DNA from 2 places in the Clostridium sp. B9 genome. Region 1 is predicted to be linked to the other one. Evidence: a T-box and tRNA genes for the amino acid it is inferred to sense, from the RefSeq annotation. Region 1 holds a T-box; the other holds one or more tRNA genes.
What was found. A T-box is a leader RNA that pairs with one kind of tRNA and senses whether it is charged. The one in region 1 lies ahead of argS (arginine--tRNA ligase), so its partner is inferred to be a tRNA-Arg.
Positions count from the first base shown of each region.

Region 2: it encodes a tRNA-Arg, which carries the amino acid that the T-box ahead of argS (arginine--tRNA ligase) is inferred to sense. The anticodon was not compared.

Region 1 is NZ_JBNWKA010000003.1:2,732,835-2,742,593, reverse strand. Features, by position in the region: gene ACQZHJ_RS12015 (single-stranded DNA-binding protein) at 96-434, shown strand; gene ACQZHJ_RS12010 (3'-5' exonuclease) at 535-1,149, opposite strand; gene ACQZHJ_RS12005 (PhoH family protein) at 1,368-2,747, shown strand; gene ACQZHJ_RS12000 (site-2 protease family protein) at 3,029-3,652, shown strand; gene ACQZHJ_RS11995 (CapA family protein) at 3,834-5,057, shown strand; gene ACQZHJ_RS11990 (Ppx/GppA phosphatase family protein) at 5,127-6,635, opposite strand; T-box leader at 6,858-7,058, shown strand; gene argS (arginine--tRNA ligase) at 7,161-8,858, shown strand; gene ACQZHJ_RS11980 (FeoB-associated Cys-rich membrane protein) at 8,984-9,136, opposite strand; gene feoB (ferrous iron transport protein B) at 9,156-9,759, opposite strand, start outside.
Region 2 is NZ_JBNWKA010000003.1:3,532,279-3,542,037, forward strand. Features, by position in the region: gene ACQZHJ_RS15840 (alpha/beta hydrolase) at 1-886, shown strand, start outside; gene rluF (23S rRNA pseudouridine(2604) synthase RluF) at 1,095-2,015, opposite strand; gene ACQZHJ_RS15850 (anti-sigma factor domain-containing protein) at 2,032-3,048, opposite strand; gene ACQZHJ_RS15855 (class D sortase) at 3,111-3,764, opposite strand; gene ispF (2-C-methyl-D-erythritol 2,4-cyclodiphosphate synthase) at 4,127-4,603, shown strand; gene ACQZHJ_RS15865 (Na+/H+ antiporter NhaC family protein) at 4,740-6,059, opposite strand; SAM riboswitch class I at 6,162-6,325, opposite strand; gene ACQZHJ_RS15870 (pyridoxamine kinase) at 6,415-7,257, opposite strand; tRNA gene ACQZHJ_RS15875 (tRNA-Lys) at 7,512-7,587, opposite strand; tRNA gene ACQZHJ_RS15880 (tRNA-Gly) at 7,650-7,723, opposite strand; tRNA gene ACQZHJ_RS15885 (tRNA-Gln) at 7,787-7,861, opposite strand; tRNA gene ACQZHJ_RS15890 (tRNA-Arg) at 7,865-7,941, opposite strand; gene ACQZHJ_RS15895 (hypothetical protein) at 8,048-8,740, opposite strand; gene ACQZHJ_RS15900 (HNH endonuclease) at 8,934-9,338, shown strand; tRNA gene ACQZHJ_RS15905 (tRNA-Gly) at 9,476-9,550, opposite strand; tRNA gene ACQZHJ_RS15910 (tRNA-Gly) at 9,571-9,644, opposite strand; tRNA gene ACQZHJ_RS15915 (tRNA-Leu) at 9,652-9,735, opposite strand.

The DNA of each region.
Region 1 (9,759 bases):
ATAAATTTGTTAAAAAATATTTACAGAACATATGTTTGAGATTCTAATATTTGGTCAATACTTTAGGTAGTTTAAAAGAAGGAGCGTGAAGCTAAATGAATAAAGTTGATCTTATAGGAAGAGTTGCAACTCAAATAGAAGTTAAAGAATCAAAAAATAAGAAAAGATATGTTAGATTTAGAATTGCTGTTAATAGTTTTAATGGCAAAGAGGAAACTACAACTTTTCTTAGTGTAATAACTTGGAGTAAATCTACAGTTGATTTCTTAAATAACTATGTCCAAAGAGGAGATTTAATATCTGTATCTGGTGAAGTAACTGAGAGTAGATATGAAAGTGAAAGTGGAGAGGTAAGATATTACACTAATATAAACACATCTAACATAAATCTTTTGAGTAAAGCTAAAGAAAAAGAAGAAAAAGAAATATCTTAATATAAAAGAGTAATTTAAGTTTTTAGATATGCAAAGGATAAATAAGAAAATTTAATATGTTTTTATATAACAAAAAAAGATATATGTAAATATATCTTTTTTATTTGTTTTCTAATAAAGCTGTAAAATAGTTTCTAGGAATTATTCCTTTTTTAATTCCATTTATAACAGTTAAATAAGTAGCTGCTGTATCAAATCTAGCATCATGATAATTTCCACTACCATGGAAGTATTTATTAGCAGTTTCGCTTATTTCTTGGTCTGTTATTTTTAAGTGCTTAATAACCTCTTCTAATTTAGGATTCTTATAGTCTCCAGTAGGTCTTAATATTTTGCAGATATCTCTATAGTATTTCATTGTGCAGAATACATTTTTAGGTTCAAAGAATTCTCCAAGACCTAACATTTCGTGTTTTAAGAATTTGATATCAAATTGAACATTATGTCCTATTATAAAGTCAGCATCTATAAAATCTTGAATAAAGTCTTCAAAAAGATCTTCAAAATACATTCCTTCACTTAATTCATAAAGTTTCTCTAATGAAAAACCATGAATTCTTTCAGCCTCTGGCTCCATTTCATCTACTGTGAAGAAGATGTTCTTTCCTATAGTTGTTTGAGGTTTAGTTGAAGTATCAACAAGTATATAGCTAAGTTGACATATACTTCCTGGTTTAACTCCTGTAGTCTCTGTATCAAAAAATAGTAGTTTCATTATATAAAACCTCCAATACGATTTATACATATATATAATAATATAAATTAAAAAACCTATCAATTGTATAAAATTAATAATTTATAACTTATATAAATTTTGTTTAGCTAAATATCAATATTTAAGAATTATATTGAGTATTCTTAAATATTAATATATAAACAAATGAAAATCAAGTTTGCTTAGTATAGCTGTATTATTCTAAAGGAGTGATTATTTTGAAGAAAACTTATATATTAGATACCAATGTATTATTGTATTCACCAGGAGCTATATACTCCTTTGATGATAACAACGTTATTATTCCAGAGGTTGTTCTGGAGGAATTAGACAATATAAAGAAAATGAATAATGATTTAGGCGCTAATGCAAGAAATGTAGCTAGAGAACTTGATAAGCTAAGATTAAGCGGATCTTTGAGTGAAGGAGTTGAACTACCTAAGGGTGGGAAACTTAGGGTTATAACAAATTTTTATAACACTGAAATACCAGAGTCATGGAATATAAGTAAACCAGATAATAGAATAATACAAATTTGTAAGGCTCTAAAAGAGCGTGGAGAGGATGTTTGTTTAATAACCAAGGATATATTTGAGAGAATAAAGGCAGATACTGTAGGAATCAAATCTGAGGATTTCTATGAAGTGGTTGTACCAGAATTTGAAGAACAGTATTCTGGTAGAGAAGATGTGTATACTACTTCAGAGTGTTTGGGCAATTTCTTTAAAAATAAAGTTATAGAGAAAAAAGATTTAACTGTGTATGATGAGGGAACTAAAACTTATATTGAGCCAGAATTAGTTGTTAATCAGTTCTTAATAATACATTGTAATGATAATGATAAACAGACAGCTTTAGGAAGATATGATGGTAAGTTTATAAGACCACTTATGTATAAAGATAGTAACAATATAATGGGAATATCACCTAGAAACGTAGGACAAAAATTTATGCTTGAATGTTTAAGTATGGATGCTCAAAAGGCACCTTTAGTTATAATAAAAGGGCCAGCAGGTACAGCAAAAACATTATTTTCTTTAGCTGTAGGTCTTCAAAAAATAATAGAAGAGGAAAGTGGGCAGTACAGAAGAATATTAGTTTGTAGACCTAATGTAACAATGGATGAGGAAATTGGATATTTGCCTGGAACCGAGCAGGAAAAGATAGCTCCATTTATGAGACCTATTTATGATAACTTAGAAATTTTAATAGATTCTGATGAAAAGGCTAGGTATTCAAATGAGAGAGAGTTAAATGATAAGATTGAAGAATTATTTGAAAGAAAGATTATAACAACAGAGGCTGTAGCATATCTAAGAGGAAGAAGTATAATAAAGAATTGGATTATAATAGATGAGGCTCAAAACTTAACTCCAAAGCAGGTTAAGGCTATTATAACTAGAGCTGGAGAAGGCTCTAAGATTATACTTGTTGGAGATCCAGAGCAAATAGATCAAGCATTCTTGGATTCAAGAAGTAATGGATTGTGTTATGCTTCTGAAAAAATGAAAGGAAGTCATCTTTGTTATCAAATAACATTGAAGTATGATGAGTGTGAGAGAAGTGACTTAGCTTATGAGGCGGCTAAGAGGTTATAATTTATAGTATTTGATTATATGTTTTATAAAGAGAGTAAACCCTATATTTTAGAAGATATAGGGTTTATTTTTATATTTATTATTTAAATAGATAATATTTGAATATTGGAGGTTAAAATAGACTTGAAGTTATGTTTAATTATTAAATTTATATTAAAATACAGGAAGGAAATTAATTAGTCTTAATAATAGAAAAGAGTTTAATAAAATAATAAAATTTATTACATATAAACTAAAGGAATTTATGGTATAATTTAAAAATATAATAAGGAGGTTTAACTATGAGTTTTTTATTAAATGTATTTCTTAAAATTCCAGCTATTTTAGTTGCTTTTTCAGTAAAAGAGTACACTCGTGCAAAAATGGCCGATAAGTTAGGAGATAAGACACCTAGGTTTAGAGGACAGTTAACTTTAGATCCACTTAAGCATGTAGATATAATGGGTGCATTAATGATGGCTTTTGTTAACTTTGGATGGACTAAGTCTGTAGAAATAAACAAATATGCTTTCAAGAATCCTAAGAAAGATGCAATAAGAGTTAATGTAGCTGCATGGCTTTCAAACTTAGTTGTTGCTGTCATTGGAGCTGTAATATGGGCTTTATACATTAAAATCTTTGGCTTAGGAAGCGATATATCTCAAATAATAAGCTTAGTACTTCAATATATAATAGTATTAAATGTCAACTTATTTGTATTTAATATATTACCATTACCGGGATTAGATTGTTTTAGAATTTTAGAGGATGCTAAACCAAAGTTATTCTACAAGATGGCTAATACTATATATGAATATTACTGGGTTATACTTATAGCTATAATTTTCTTAGGAAGAGGAATTCTTGCTATACCTTCAAATATAATCATGGGGTTTATAAGTTCTATAGTGGGAATAATACTATAATAATGATTTAAAAAGAGAATATTATTTAAGTAGGTTAGAATGAAGATTTTAATTAGGAATGTGGTTAATGGTGAATTAAACATATTTTGAAAAAAGTAAAAGCTTCATATCTAACCTATTTTTATATAAAGATAATTGAAATAAAATGTAAAAATATGGTAATATAGAGAGGGGTGAGAATATGGTAAAAATGTCTAATACAATAAAAATATTATTAGGGTCGCTAGCAGTGGTATGTTCTACAGTTATTGCCAATAGTTTGATAAATAATAACATAGTAACAACAAGTGGTGCTAATATTAAAGAAAATAATGAAGAAATAAAAAAAGAAAAGAAGAGTTTCTTTGATAGGTTTAGTTTTGGTAGGGAGATTAAGATAAGTGCGGTAGGCGATATAATAGTTCATGATGAACAAATATGGTCAGCATATAATGATGAGGATAAGACTTATAATTTTACTCCTAATTTTAAGTATATAAAGAGCTTTATTGAAGAGAGTGATATTTCATATGGAACTATAGAGGGAACTTATAGTGGAAAAGAGAAGCAATATTCAGGGTATCCAAAGTATAATGCACCAGATTCAATGTTAGATGCTTTAAGTGATAGTGGATTTGATATTATAAATATTGCTACTGATCATACTTTAGACAATGGGGAAGAGGGACTAAATAGAACTATAGATAAAGTTAATGAAAATATGAGTGCAACAGGTAATAAGGGATATATAATAAAAGAACTAAAAGGAATGAAGATAGGGTTCACGTCCTATACTTATGAGAGTAGGGAGGGAGAACTTAATGAAAATAAAATAGGTGAAAATGCTAATGTAAATACTTTTAGTTATAATACTCTTGAAGAAGATTTAGAGAAAATGAATGAATCTATTAAGAAAATGAAAGAGGATGGAGTAGACTTCATTATTTTTGGAATGCATTGGGGTGCTTCTTATAGTAGTGAGCCAAGTGAATATCAGATAGGGATAGCAAATAAATTAAATGAACTAGGAGTTGACTTAATAATAGGGAGTAATCCTCATGTAGTTCAACCTATAGAGGAGATTGTGAATGAAGATGGGCATAAGACGTTGGTTGCTTATTCTTTAGGTAACTTTATATCAAACCAAAGAGAGGAAACTATGGGAGATAGAAGAACAGCTGATGGAGTAATTTTAAATGTAACTTTAGATAAAGGTAGAAAGGGAGTAGAAATTGAGGAATGGAGTTATACTCCAACTTGGGTTTATAAAATTCCAATTGAGAATAAGAAATCAGAATACTTTATATTACCTATAGAAAAAACGCTAGCTAGCGAAGAGGGAAAAGCCTTAGATACTAGTGTGATAAATGAATTAAATAAGTCTTTGGAATCAACAAATAAAATAATTGGAGCGGTTAAAAAATAGCTTGAAATTAAAATCGTTAATATAAAATAAAAGTCAGTATGCTTCCATTTAGTATACTGACTTTTAATTTTAAGCTTTTTCTATTATTAACTCTTTATTATAAATTTCTAAGAATGCTTTAGAGCTTCTTCTAGCTTGACGTATTTCTAATTCTAGGTCAAAGTCTGAGTAAAGCTTTAGGGTAACTGTATCTTCCTCTATTAATACATCTAAATCTCTAACATGACCAGTAAGACCTCTATCCAATCCTTCTGCAAGTTTTAAAATAACCCCTATGAATTCAACATGTTTAACATCTAATTTATTTATTATAGATGAATATTTAGCAAGTGGAGCTTGGAAAGAATTGTTTCTATGGTAAGCTGCACATAATGCACTCAATAAGATTTCTTTATGAGTTAATCCGTTTATATGAGAATTTAATATAACATAGAATGAGTGAATATGATGGTCATAGTATCTTATACTTATTCCGCAATCATGCAATAAGGATGCTGTTTTCAGTATATTTTTAAAATCATTTCCTAGGTGGTGAAGTGGTTTTAATTCATCAAATAAAGTATTAGCTAATCTATATACATTTTCAGCGTGAGGAATATTTATGTTAAGAGTATCCATTATTCCTTTTAAACTTATATCTAATATATCATCATCATTATGGAAGGTATCTGTTATATATTCATATATAAGTCCTTCTCTAAGGCCACGTCCACAAATAATGACTTCACTTGTATCAGTAAACTTTAAAACTTGTTTTATAATGTTAGAAGAAGCAACTATAACATCGGCTCTAGCTGGTGAAAGTCCTTCTATTTTCTTTCTTTGACGCAAGTTTTTACTTTTAAGAGCATGAGACATTTCATCTATATCGTAATCATACATAAGGTAATTATGAACTATGTCTATAGGATATCTTTTTCTACGTCTATCCATTTTACCAAGATTTCTAAAGGAACCACCTACACCAATAAGTGAGTTGAATTTATTTTCACTTAACCAATCAATTTCAGATAAGTGTTCTTTTATATAGTTAACACAGTTTGTGTTGTTTTCAAAAGTAACCATATCGTCCAATTCAAACATTGAAGTTAATGTAACATATCCAAATGGAAGAGTTACTTCTTTATATATATTATTATTTTTAATCCAACATACATGAGTATTATTACCGTTAATATCTAAAAGAAGAGAATCATCTATATAAAGTGAGTTTTTAGCTCCTAAAAAGTTATAATAAATTTCTTCTTCATTTGAAAGAATTCTAAGGTTTAAATCTAATTCAGTTTTTATTATTTCTTTTAAGTTAACTTCATTATTTACTTCTCTGATGCTTTCAGCACCTATAAGCATTATTTTTGATGCTCCACAAGATTGACACATTGATTTAAAAGCTTTTATAGATGATATTGTAAGGTCTATTTTTTCTTGACTTAAAATAGAACATGCAAATAAATCAGAACCAAGTCTTATATGCTCTTTTAATTCGTCAATTATTCTAAAATATCCAGAGTTCTCAACTTCTGCAAGTGTAAGTCTTACAGAGTTAGATCCGATATCTATAACTCCTATTCTATCCATTTCTTTTCCCCTCTACTTGTTTAAAATATAATTTGATTATAATACTCATAGTATAGAATTTCAAAGAAGTTTTCAAGGAATTTAAAAAATAAGCATTTATTAGAGAATAAATCAAAGATAATATTGACAGTATTTAATATAAAATACTATAATGAGTTAGTAACATAATTAATTAGTGTTTTTTTAGTGTTAATTATGTTTTATTTAATAAAAAATAAATATGAAAAATCGATGAAGAGAAGAGTAGTTTTTATGATTTCTTAAGCGAGTAAGGGATGGTGTAAGCCTTATAGAATAGTAGATATGAAGAGAGCCTCGGAGATGCATTTTGATCTAATAAGATTTAAATGTCGCTTATGCGTTATTTTGTAAAGTGGGTTTTTAACCAATTAGAGTGGTACCGCGGATATATCCGTCTCTTTATTTTTAAAGAGGCGGTTTTTTATATTGTAAAAAAATAAATATTTTGAGAATAATGTCAATATGATGTTTTCTTAAATTAGTATATAAATAAGGAGGATAATTATGGATTACAAAAAGTTAGTTGCAGAAAGAATAAAAGAGCACGTTGACTTAGAATTAGAGAACATAGAAAAGCTTATAGAAATACCACCTAAGCCAGAAATGGGTGATTTTGCTTTCCCTTGCTTCCAATTAGCTAAGGTTATGAGAAAAGCTCCTAATATGATATCAGCAGAATTAGCTGAGAAGATAAATAAAGAAGGATTTGAAAGAATAGAGTGCTTAGGTCCTTACTTAAACTTCTTTGTTGATAAAGTTGCATTTTCAAAGAATGTAATAGAAAAAGTTTTAGAAGAAGGAGATAAGTATGGTTCTTCTAAAATAGGAGAGGGAAAAAATGTTGTTGTTGAGTATTCATCACCTAACATAGCTAAGCCTTTCCACGTTGGACACTTATTCACAACAGCTATAGGGCATTCATTATACAGAATGTTAAACTTCGAAGGGTATAACACTGAAAGAATAAACCACTTAGGAGACTGGGGAACTCAGTTTGGTAAGTTAATCTCAGCTTATAAGAGATGGGGTAACGAGGAAGCTTTAGAAGAGGCTCCAATAAGTGAGTTATTAAGAATATATGTTAAATTCCATGATGAGGCAGAAAGCAATCCAGAGCTTGAAGATGAAGGAAGAATGTACTTCAAAAAGCTTGAAGATGGAGATGCTGAAGCAGTAGCTTTATGGGAAAGATTTAAAGAGTTATCATTAAAAGAATTCAATAGAATATACGATATGCTAGGTGTAGACTTTGATTCTTGGGCTGGAGAGAGTTTCTACAATGATAAGATGGATGTAGTAGTTGAAGAATTAGAAAAAGCTAACATCTTAACTGAAAGTAATGGAGCTAAAGTTGTAATGCTTGATGAATACAATATGCCACCATGTATAGTTGTTAAATCAGATGGAGCTTCAATATATGCAACAAGAGATTTAGCAGCAGCTATGTACAGACATAAAACTTATGATTTTGATAAGTGTATTTACGTAGTTGGTAAAGACCAAATATTACACTTCAATCAAGTATTCAAAACTTTAGAATTAGCAGGAAAAGATTGGGCTAAAAACTGTACACACATTCCATTTGGATTAGTTAAATTTGCAGATAGAAAGCTTTCAACAAGAAAAGGTAATGTAGTATTACTAGAAGATCTATTAAACGAAGCTATAGAGAAAACTAGAGAGACTATAGAAGAGAAAAACCCAGCATTAGAAAACAAAGAAGATGCAGCTAAGAAAATTGGTATAGGAGCAATCTTATTCACATACTTAAAGAACTCAAGAGAGAGAGACATAGTATTTGATTGGAAAGAGATGCTAAGCTTTGAAGGGGAAACTGGTCCTTATGTTCAATACTCATATGCAAGAGCTAAGAGTATTTTAAGAAAAGCAGCTGAGCAAAACATAACAGCTGAGCCAGACTTTACTAAGTTAACTTCAAAAGAAGAGTTTGAGTTAGCTAAGACTTTAGAAGGATTACAAAAAGCTATACTTTTAGGTATAGATAAACTTGAACCTTCGGTAGTAACAAGATACTCAATAGAAGTTGCTAAGGCATTCAACAAATTCTACAACAATCACACTGTATTAAATGTAGAAGATGAAGGATTAAAAGCTGCAAGGTTAGCTCTTATAAAAGCCACTGCACAAGTAATCAAAAATTCTTTATACTTAATCGGAATAAACGTAGTAGAAAAAATGTAATTTATATAAGGAGGCCTACTTTAATAGTAGGCCTTTTAATTTTATAAATTAAAGTAAAGTGTCGATTGTTTTTTTAGATTTAAATAAAAAAAGTCAATTCTTTTGAATTGACTTTTTTATTCTAATTAATGTTTTTTACTTGGACAACTTCCGCAAGTTTTGTTATTTTTTGAACATCCGCTACAGCCACTACATTGTCCCTTTGATGATTTTTTAAAGTTTTTGTATAGTATAAATATTACAGCTAATATTATTAAGCCAGTAATTAAAAATTCCATTTATAACACCTTCTTTAGTTTAGAATAGTAGTAAACCTAGGTTATAAACTATAAATGCTCCAATCCAAGCTACTACAAATTGGAATATTACTGATAATATTGTGAATTTGCCACCATATTCTTTCTTTAAAACTCCAATAACACTTATACATGGTGTATAAAGTAATACAAATACCATGAATGAGTAAGCTGATATTGAGTTGAAGAAGTGAGGTAACATATTCATTAAATCACCTTTATATATAACTTCCATTGTTGATATTATAGTTTCTTTAGCCATTAATCCAGTTAATAACGAAACTGATGCTTGCCAGTTACCAAATCCTAATGGAGAGAATATAGGAGCTATAAATGAACCTATATTGTATAAGAAACTTTGAGATACTTCATCAACCATTCCAGTGAAGTTAAAGCTTTGTAAGAACCAAATAATAACACTCATTGCAAAGATTATTGTTCCAGCTTTCTTTAAGAAGTTCTTTGATTTCTCCCAAAGTTGTCCTAAAACAGCTTTAGGCTCTGGAATTCTATATTCAGGAAGCTCTATTATAAATGGCTCCTCATCTTTTTTAAATATTGTATTTTTAAATATTAAACCTAGTAAGAATGCAGTTAAAATACCT
Region 2 (9,759 bases), 800 kb from region 1:
AATCTATATTTTTAAATCAACTGTAACAAGAAAGCTTCATGATATAGACAAAAGTTGCAACACTTATATTAAGAAAAAACTTTTTGACAAAGAATTATATGATTCTGCTGAAAAAGAAGAAATAACACTAAAATCTTTTGATGGCTTGAACTTAAAAGCAACTTTAATAATGAATGAAAAACCTACAAATAAATTTATTATCTTAGCTCATGGTATTTCTATATGTTATGTTGGTTCATTAAAATACTTTGACATTTTTTATAGACATGGATTTAATGTACTTATAATAAATCAAAGAAGACATGGTAAAAGTGAAGGGAAATATTCTTCCTTTGGATTCTTTGAAAAGTATGATTTAAATATGTGGATTGAATACTTAAAGTCCAAATTTGGACAAGATATAATATTAGGACTTCATGGAGAATCAATGGGTGCTGGAACTGTTATGGAGACTCTTCCATTAAGTAATTCCATAAAATTTGCTATAGAAGACTGTGGTTATTCAAATTTCTTTGAACTTTCTAAGTTTCAAATAACCCATACTTTCAAAAACAATCTAGTTAGAAAACTGTTATATCCCGGCTTATTTTTTGCAGATTGGTTCATGAAAGCTAAAGCAAAATTCTCAATGAGACAAGTAGTCCCTATAGATATAGTTTCAAAATCTAAACTTCCAATGATGTTTATTCACGGAAAAGAAGATTATTTTGTCCCTTGGTATATGGCCATAGATCTATTTGAATCAAAAACAACTGGGTATAAAGAACTTTATCTAGTAGAAGGAGCCGCTCACGCTGAAGCTCTTGAAGTAAACAAAAAACTTTACGAAGAAAAAGTAATTTCCTTCATAGAAAAAGCCCTATCCCTTCAAGGAATAGAGCTATAGCCCTAATAGTTGTTATGTTTTAAGTGAGTGTTGATTTTAGCTAGGCCTTAAGACTTACTTAACTTCGCAAAGCGTTTCTATTGTCTATTCCAAAATCAACACTAGTTTAAAATAAAGTCAAATAAAAATAGTTATAAAAAAATAAAGAGTATAAATAGAATTAAAGAAATATAATCCTTTTTGCAATCTATTTATACTCTTTCTAAGTTTAAACTCTTGATGCCTCTTCTGTTTTTACTGAAGATGATGTAAGTCTATTTATTTCATCTAACTCTTTTCTAGTTAAATATCTCCATGAGCCCATTTTTAGTTTCCCTAAGCTTACATTCATAATTCTAAGTCTTTCTAATTTTTTAACTTCATATCCAAAATGCTCACACATTCTTCTAATCTGTCTATTTAATCCTTGAGTTAATATTATTCTAAAAACAAATTTACCTTCTTTTTTAACAAAACACTTCTTTGTCACTGTGCCTAATATAGGAACTCCATTACTCATACCTTTTATAAAACTATCAGTTATTGGTTTATCTACAGTAACAACATATTCTTTTTCATGATTATTTCCTGCTCTTAGAATTTTATTTACTATATCACCATCATTAGTCATGAAAATTAATCCTTGTGAATCCTTATCTAATCTTCCTATTGGGAAAATTCTTTTCTCATGATTAACAAAGTCAACTATGTTTCCTTTTACTTTACTTTCAGTAGTACAAGTTATTCCAACGGGTTTGTTTAAAGCTATGTAAACTAACTCATTGTCAACCTTTAATGGCTTTCCATCAACTGAAACAACTTGCCCTTTTGAAACTTTAGTTCCTGTTGATGCTTTAACTCCATCAACCTTTACTCTTCCTTGTTCTATAAGCTTATCAGCTTCTCTTCTAGAACAGATTCCAGTTTCACTTATGTACTTATTTAATCTTACTTCATCTCTTACTTCACTCTTATTTGAAATAATGACTGTATTCTTTTCTGAAGCCTTCTTTGCAAACTTTGGCTTACTTTTGCTTATTGGCTTTTGCTCAGTATTCTTTTTACTTTGAGATCTTTTATCTCCTCTTTGCTTTGGTTTATTAGAAAAGCTTCTTTCTTTTCTATTGTTCTTTTTAGCTATTTTACTCACTATAAATAATCCTTTCCTAATTATTTTTCTTTTCATATCCTGAATTATTTATTTTTATTTTAAAGTTATTAGTAGGTATCTTGTCATTATTAACTTGATCTACATATTCCATAACCTTATTTAAATCAACAGTATCAACCATTTCTCCTGTTATATAAACATTAACAACTCTATTTGGAGGCATCATTTCTTCTTTCTCAAAACCTTTTAAGACTGCAATCATACCCTCTTCAAATTTATAGTTATCTAAATCTAATTCCGTTACTAATATTCTTCCTTTTTCAGTAGGAGAATAACTATAAACTACTCTATCAAATCTATTTAATCCTAATTTCACCTTAGAAGTTCCTTGTATTAAAATAGTAGTTTCTTGTTGCTTATAGATATATGTATATCCTCCAATAAGTACAGCTAATATTAATATTGTACTTACTATTATTTTTCTATAATGCTTTAAAGTCTTCTTTTCCTTACCAGAAAGCTCTTCTCCAACTTTATCTTCACATCTTGTTTTTATTCTTACAAATTGACCATCCTTAGTCATTATTATAGTACTTTTTTTGCCCTCTTTAATGACTAAACCTTTATAAATAACCTCTTCTCCATTAGAACCCTTTATAACTGCAAGAGCTTCTAAATCCTTAAAAGTTATATTTAAGTATGTTGCCAAATTGGTATAGTCAGCACTATATAGTAAAATCATATATGCAATTATATAGTCTGACCATTTAACTATCTTTTCATTACTAAATCCAGTTTTTTTGGCTATAACTTTTGTACTTAGTTCTCTTCTATTTAGAATCTTTCTTAAGAGAACCTCCTCATCTACCAAGTAATATGCTATGTTAAGTATTAAATTTCTTTCTTCAATATTATAAAATTCAGAAGTTAAATTTTTAATATCAACTTTAAAACTTCTTAGCTCCTTTAAGAAAACAGAAATTTCTTTTTTCAAAGCAGCCTTATCTAAATTCTTTTTAATATTTCTACTTGAAAAAATATACTTATCTCGTCTGAAAGTTACTTCACTCACCTTCTCCAAACTCCTTTATTTATATATTTTACAAAAAATAAGACTAAGGCAAAAACCCAGTCTTATTCTACTAATTTTCCTTTTACTATTACTCTATTCTTAGCATCAATAGTACATGTAACTATAGTCATAGTGGCATCATCAGTTGGATTTAAAGCCTCTGTTTCACTTGGAGTAACTTGATACATATCAGTTACTTCATAAGTATATTTCTTACCATTATAAGTTACATAAACCTTGTCCCCTTTTTCAAGCTTATCAATTTCTTTAAAAGCTTCTCCAAAGTAAGACATTCTATGACCAGCTATTGCAAAATTACCTTTTTCACCTGGCATTGGCGCTCCTGGAAAGTGTCCAACAACATATTTTATGTCTTCATATCTAACACCTTCTATTATTCCTATTTCTAAATCAATCTTAGGAATACTTAATATACCAATCCCATCACCCTCTTCAAGTTTGGCTTTTGAAGGTTTTTTAGTACTTGCTTCTTCTGCATTAGCATTAAGTTTTTCTTTCGCTGTTCCCTCTTCATTCAACTTAGCATCTTCTTGTTCTTCACCCTCAGGAACATCAAAAGTTAAGCTTTTAAAACTTTCTAATACAGCCTGTTGTTGCTTATAAGTATCGTATCTCATCCAAATGGTTACACCTATAAGACCTACTCCAACAACAATCAGAAAAATTCCTAGAATATTTCTAATTTTTCCCCACACTTCTCAATACACCCTTTCTATTTAATTTTGCCCTTTTATTATACCATAGCACATATTATATCTATATAAAATTTTAAGAGGTATAATATATCTTTTACAATTATTTGATTTATGCCCATAAACTAATTTTACTTTAATATAATACTGCTTTTGTTACAAACAAATTTTCTTTTTTAATGTAACTTAATAAATCTCATATCAAAATATAATATATTAGACTTTGATATGAGATTTATAATTCTATATAATTAATCATAAAGTATTTTATTTAACGCTCTGTTTTAAACCGTTGTTACTTTCTAGATATAATTAGAAATCAACACTCACTTAAAACAAAGCCATATTTTAAAGAGGTGATTAAGATGAGAATAGGTATGGGGTACGATGTACATAAACTTGTTGAAAAAAGAGATTTAATCCTTGGAGGAGTTAAAATCCCTTATGAAAAAGGGCTTTTAGGTCACTCTGATGCAGATGTTTTATTACATGCTATTATGGATTCACTTTTAGGAGCTTCTGCCCTTGGTGATATAGGTAAGCACTTCCCAGATACTGATCCCAAATATAAAGGTGCAGATAGCATAAAATTACTAGAGTTTGTTGGTGAACTTTTATATAAAAATAATTATAAAATCTCAAATATAGATGCAACAATAATAGCTCAAAGACCTAAGATGGCTCCGCATATTCCTAAAATGAGAGAAAATATAGCTAAAGCATTAAAAATAGATTTAGATCAAATAAATGTTAAAGCTACAACAGAAGAAGGTCTTGGCTTCACTGGTTCAGGTGAAGGTATATCTTCTCAAAGTATTTGTCTTATAACTAAACAAATATAAAATAAGACTATGTTTTAAATCAACACTTACTTAAAACATAATCTAAAATAAAAAACTGTGGATAAGATTGCCCCAAATCTTATCCACAGTTTTTTCCATATATAATTATCCCCTTTAAGTGCTTATTGCTATAAAATTATTGAGTTACTGCAACATCTAAGTCAGCACTTGGTACTGTAACTTCTTTCTTTTGGAAAAATGCTATAAATATTATTGCACTTATTCCCATTAAGTAAGGATAGAATAAAAATTTCATTATTTCAAATGAAGTTAATCCAGTTAAAGCTGCTGCTGACATTAATTGTGCTCCATAAGGTATTATTCCTTGAACAGAACATGAAAACATATCTAATATTCCTGCAACTCTTTTTGAATCTAAATTATACTTATCTGAAATATCTTTAGCTAAAGGTCCTACTGTTACTATAGCTATAGTGTTATTAGCTGTACATGCATCAACTAAACTTACTAATAAACCAACACCAAATTCTGCCCCTCTTTTGCCATTAATCCTCTTAGTAACTAAATTTAACACATAATCTATTCCGCCATTCTCTTTTATAATTTCAACAATTCCCCCAATTATTATTGAAATTAATATAAGTTCACTCATTCCAGCAACCCCAGCTGAAATTGAATCAAAGAATATTTTAATACTCATAGATCCTGTTAAAAATCCTATTCCACCAGCTAAAACTATTCCACCTGATAATATAGCTATTACATTAACCCCCATTAATGCTGCTACTAATATTCCTAAGTAAGGTACAACCTTTATTAAACTATACTCATAGTTTCCAGCCATAGAAACATCTGCTCCACTTCCTAGGAAAGCATAAGCTATTACAACTAAGATTGCTGCTGGTAAAACAACTTTAAAATTGACCTTAAATTTATCTCTCATTTCACACCCTTGAGTTTTAGTAGCTGCTATTGTTGTATCAGAAATCATTGATAGATTGTCCCCAAACATTGCTCCACCGACTACTGCTCCAACAATCAAAGGTAATCCTATATTTGTTTTTTCTGCTATCCCCATAGCTATTGGTGCTATAGCAGCTATTGTTCCCATTGATGTTCCTAAGGATATAGCTATAAATGATGCTATTAGGAATATACCTGCTATAAGTATGTTTTGAGGTAATATTGATAATCCTAAATTAACAGTTGATTCAACTGCTCCCATATTCTTTGCTACTTCTGCAAAAGCGCCTGCTAATATAAATATTAGACACATTAAAATTATATTACTGTTTCCAGCCCCCTTACAAAAAGTCTCTATATTCTTCTCAATTCCATTCTTTCTATTCATGAAAATACCAACTAAAGCTGCTATTATTCCTGGAACTAAAACAGATACTGAGTAAAAATCCTTCATCAAAATTGAAGTTCCTAAATAGATTGCTACAAAAATTATTAATGGTAATAATGCTGAAAATTTACCTTCTTTTTTCATTTTCTCTCCTCCTAATCTATTTAATAAACCTATCTTTATTTATCCTACAAAATAAAAAAACTCCTATCCTTAGATAGAAGTTATTATTCTTACAGATTCGTTTTCTTATCTCTCAGTTTCTACCGCAGGATTTAGCACCGCTATAAATCTTTGCACAACAAAATATTACTGAATCTAAACTTTTTAAAATCAGTATAGTTTAACCGCAAAGAATTACCGGTTGCTGGGTTTCACAGGGCCAGTCCCTCCACCTCTCTTGATAAGATTTATTAAATTTTATTTTCTAAATAGTATCATGCTACTTTTTCAATGTCAATGATATTTTGCACTTTTTAACATTTTATTCATTTAATGATTATTTGTTTACTAATTTATATAATAAGCTTTCTAAAGCTATTCCTTCATTTGGTGGATAGTCAAATTGTTCACTATATTCAATAGCTTCAGCTATAAAATCACAAGCTTTTCCCAGAGATTCTTCTATAGATTCGCCTCTTAATACTCCACCAATTAAAAGTGAAGCAAAAGCATCTCCAGTTCCGCAATAAAAAGCATCTATTTTTTTATGAGAATATGTGTAAAACATATTTTCCTCTTTATCATAAAGAACAGTATCAATATATTCTTTTCCTTTTATGCTAGGAACACTTGTTATTATGCTTATTTTAGGACCTAATTTACTCAAAGAAATTAAGAAATCTTTTACTTCTTCCTTAGTTAAATCCTCTTTGTATTCTCTTCCTAAAAGTAAAGTAGCCTCTGTTATATTTGGAGTTATTATATCTGCACTTTTTATTAAGATTCGCATCTCATCAATCATTTTTTCATCCATTCCATCATATAACTTTCCGTTATCAGCCATAACTGGATCTATAACCACTAAAGTATCATTTTCTTTAAAATCTTTTATAAAATCCTCAACAAATTTAACTTGCTTTGGATCTGCTAAATATCCACTATATATACATTGAAAATCTAAATTTAGTTTTTTCCAATGATTTTTTGTTTCATATATAAAATCACTTAATCCTCTAATAGCTGGTTTTCCAAATCCATCTGTATGCGTTGATAATACTGCAGTAGGAAGTGGACAAACTTGATTTCCCATTGAAGATAATATAGGAATTATAGTTGCCAAAGCTGCTCTTCCATAACATGAAATATCATGTATTGCAGCTACCTTCTTCATTGGTCTCATATATTTATCTCCCTTCAAATATCCACAAAAATTTTATTCTTTAATATTATATTGTTTACTTAAAGTTATATCAAATGTATCGATTCTATTATATCCCCTTCAAAGTTATGTCTTAAGATATAACTGAAAATAACTACTCACTTAAAATAAAATATTATTGAAAATTAGATGTTATTTCATAAAAAGATCTATATAACTTTATCTAAAGTAATATCTTTTTATAAAAAAAAGCATCGCTTAAGTTAAGCGATGCTTGGTGCACCATCAGGGATTCGAACCCTGGACTCCCTGATTAAGAGTCAGGTGCTCTACCAACTGAGCTAATGGTGCATATTTACTTTTATTTAACTTCTTAACTATTATTGAATAAATTTACAGTCATAGTTAAAAAATGGAGCGGGTACCGGGAATCGAACCCGGGTATCCAGCTTGGAAGGCTGGTGTTCTACCATTGAACTACACCCGCTTAGTATGTTTATATATTAACATATTGTTAATATATTGTCAACAAGTTTTTCCATAAAAAATTTGGCTGGGATAGCAGGATTCGAACCTGCGAATGACGGAGTCAAAGTCCGTTGCCTTACCGCTTGGCGATATCCCAGTATGGTGTACCTTAAGGGATTCGAACCCCTGACCCACGGCTTAGAAGGCCGTTGCTCTATCCAGCTGAGCTAAAGATACAAACTTGAATCAACAAAAATTATTATACATATTTCTTTTTAATATGTCAACATTTTTTTATATTATTTTTATAATTTTATTTTAATTAATACTAAGCGTGTTGATTTTAAACAACATCTTCCAAATATTTGAATAATACTTTTTTAAATATTGCTTCATCTTCTTTATTTTTATGAGCATTAGCACATACTTTAAACCATTCTTCAGCAGTCATTCCTATAGTTTCTTCATAGCATTTCTCACAATCAGTTTGTAAATTAGTATCAACAACGAATTTTCCTAATTGTTCAGCATTATTAAAAACTTTTATATATAAAAATTCATCGTCATCTCCAAGCCAGTTGTTGTTAAATCTACTACAAAAGATTCTTAACTTTCTCATTCCATTATCAGCACTTAACCCATTTATTTTTTTTAAGGCTGCAATATCATTTTTCATTTTCTTCTTATCTTCTTCACTAGCTTTACTATTTATCATAGAAACTATTTTTTCAACATCAATTGATGGTATATGTGTTATTAATTTTTTCTTACCTTCAACCCATTTATAATAGGCTTCTGGCATAAAAACGTATTGAATAAATTGTACTAAGCGATTAAAGTTTGGAACCATTACCCAAACATTTTGTATTCCAACATTTCTATTAAATATCACATAATGTAGATATTTTGTATCTTCAGTTATAGGTTCATTTTTGAACATTCTACCTTTTAGGGTTTCATTTTTTCTTATTAACTCACCCCAAAACTTTTCGGGATTTTCTTCTTGTTTAAATTTTTGATGAAATAAGTTACGCATTGCAAAACCCCCTTTGTATATACGTTATACTTTAATTATATTGTTAACTTTTTGTTACATCAAAGCTTAAAAAAAACTATATTTCCTTATATATCCTCATATAGTTCTAAATACCTTACTTATATTGATAAAACCTATTTTTTATGCTATTTTAGTACTATAAATGGGTATATAAAAAAGTGAGGAGGATTATATGTCTTATTATTGTGAAATTTGCGGTGATTATGCAGATGTTCACCACATAGTTCATAAATCAAAAGGTGGTCTAGATTTCAATTTAAACTATAAATATTTATGCAGAAAACACCACCGTTCTAAAAGTGGTCCTCATAGAGATAAGGTCATTGATTTAAAATATAAACTTGAAATGCAAAATAACCTTTTTGAACTTTTTAAAAAGGATTTTTATACAGGAAATGAGGTTAAGAAAATGCTTGGTCTTACACCTGGTTCACTAAAAAAACTTACTAAAGACCTTAAACTATTTAAAGAAGGCTACTCTAAAGATGATTTAATATTTAGACTTATGGGAAAAAAGATTTATTCAGAAGAATATATAGAAGATTTTATATTGCAAAAAGCAATTAGTTGTATTTAAAGCTAACAAGAAAATAACTCTTGTTAGCTTTTTTTGTAATTAATTTGTATGTTGGTTTGTATATATTACGTTATATTATTTTTTAGAAAAATTATTAAAAGCACAAAAAAACAACTGAAATCTCAGTTGCTTTACTATGGAGCGGAAGACGGGACTCGAACCCGCAACTTTCACCTTGGCAAGGTGACACTCTACCATTGAGTCACTCCCGCATATTTATTTTTTTCATAAATGGAGCGGGTACCGGGAATCGAACCCGGGTATCCCGCTTGGAAGGCTGGTGTTCTACCATTGAACTACACCCGCTTAGTTTTGGTGCAGATGAAGGGAGTCGAACCCCCACGCCTAAGGCGCTAGATCCTAAGTCTAGTGCGTCTGCCAATTCCGCCACATCTGCAAAACTATACTATTATTATAATAT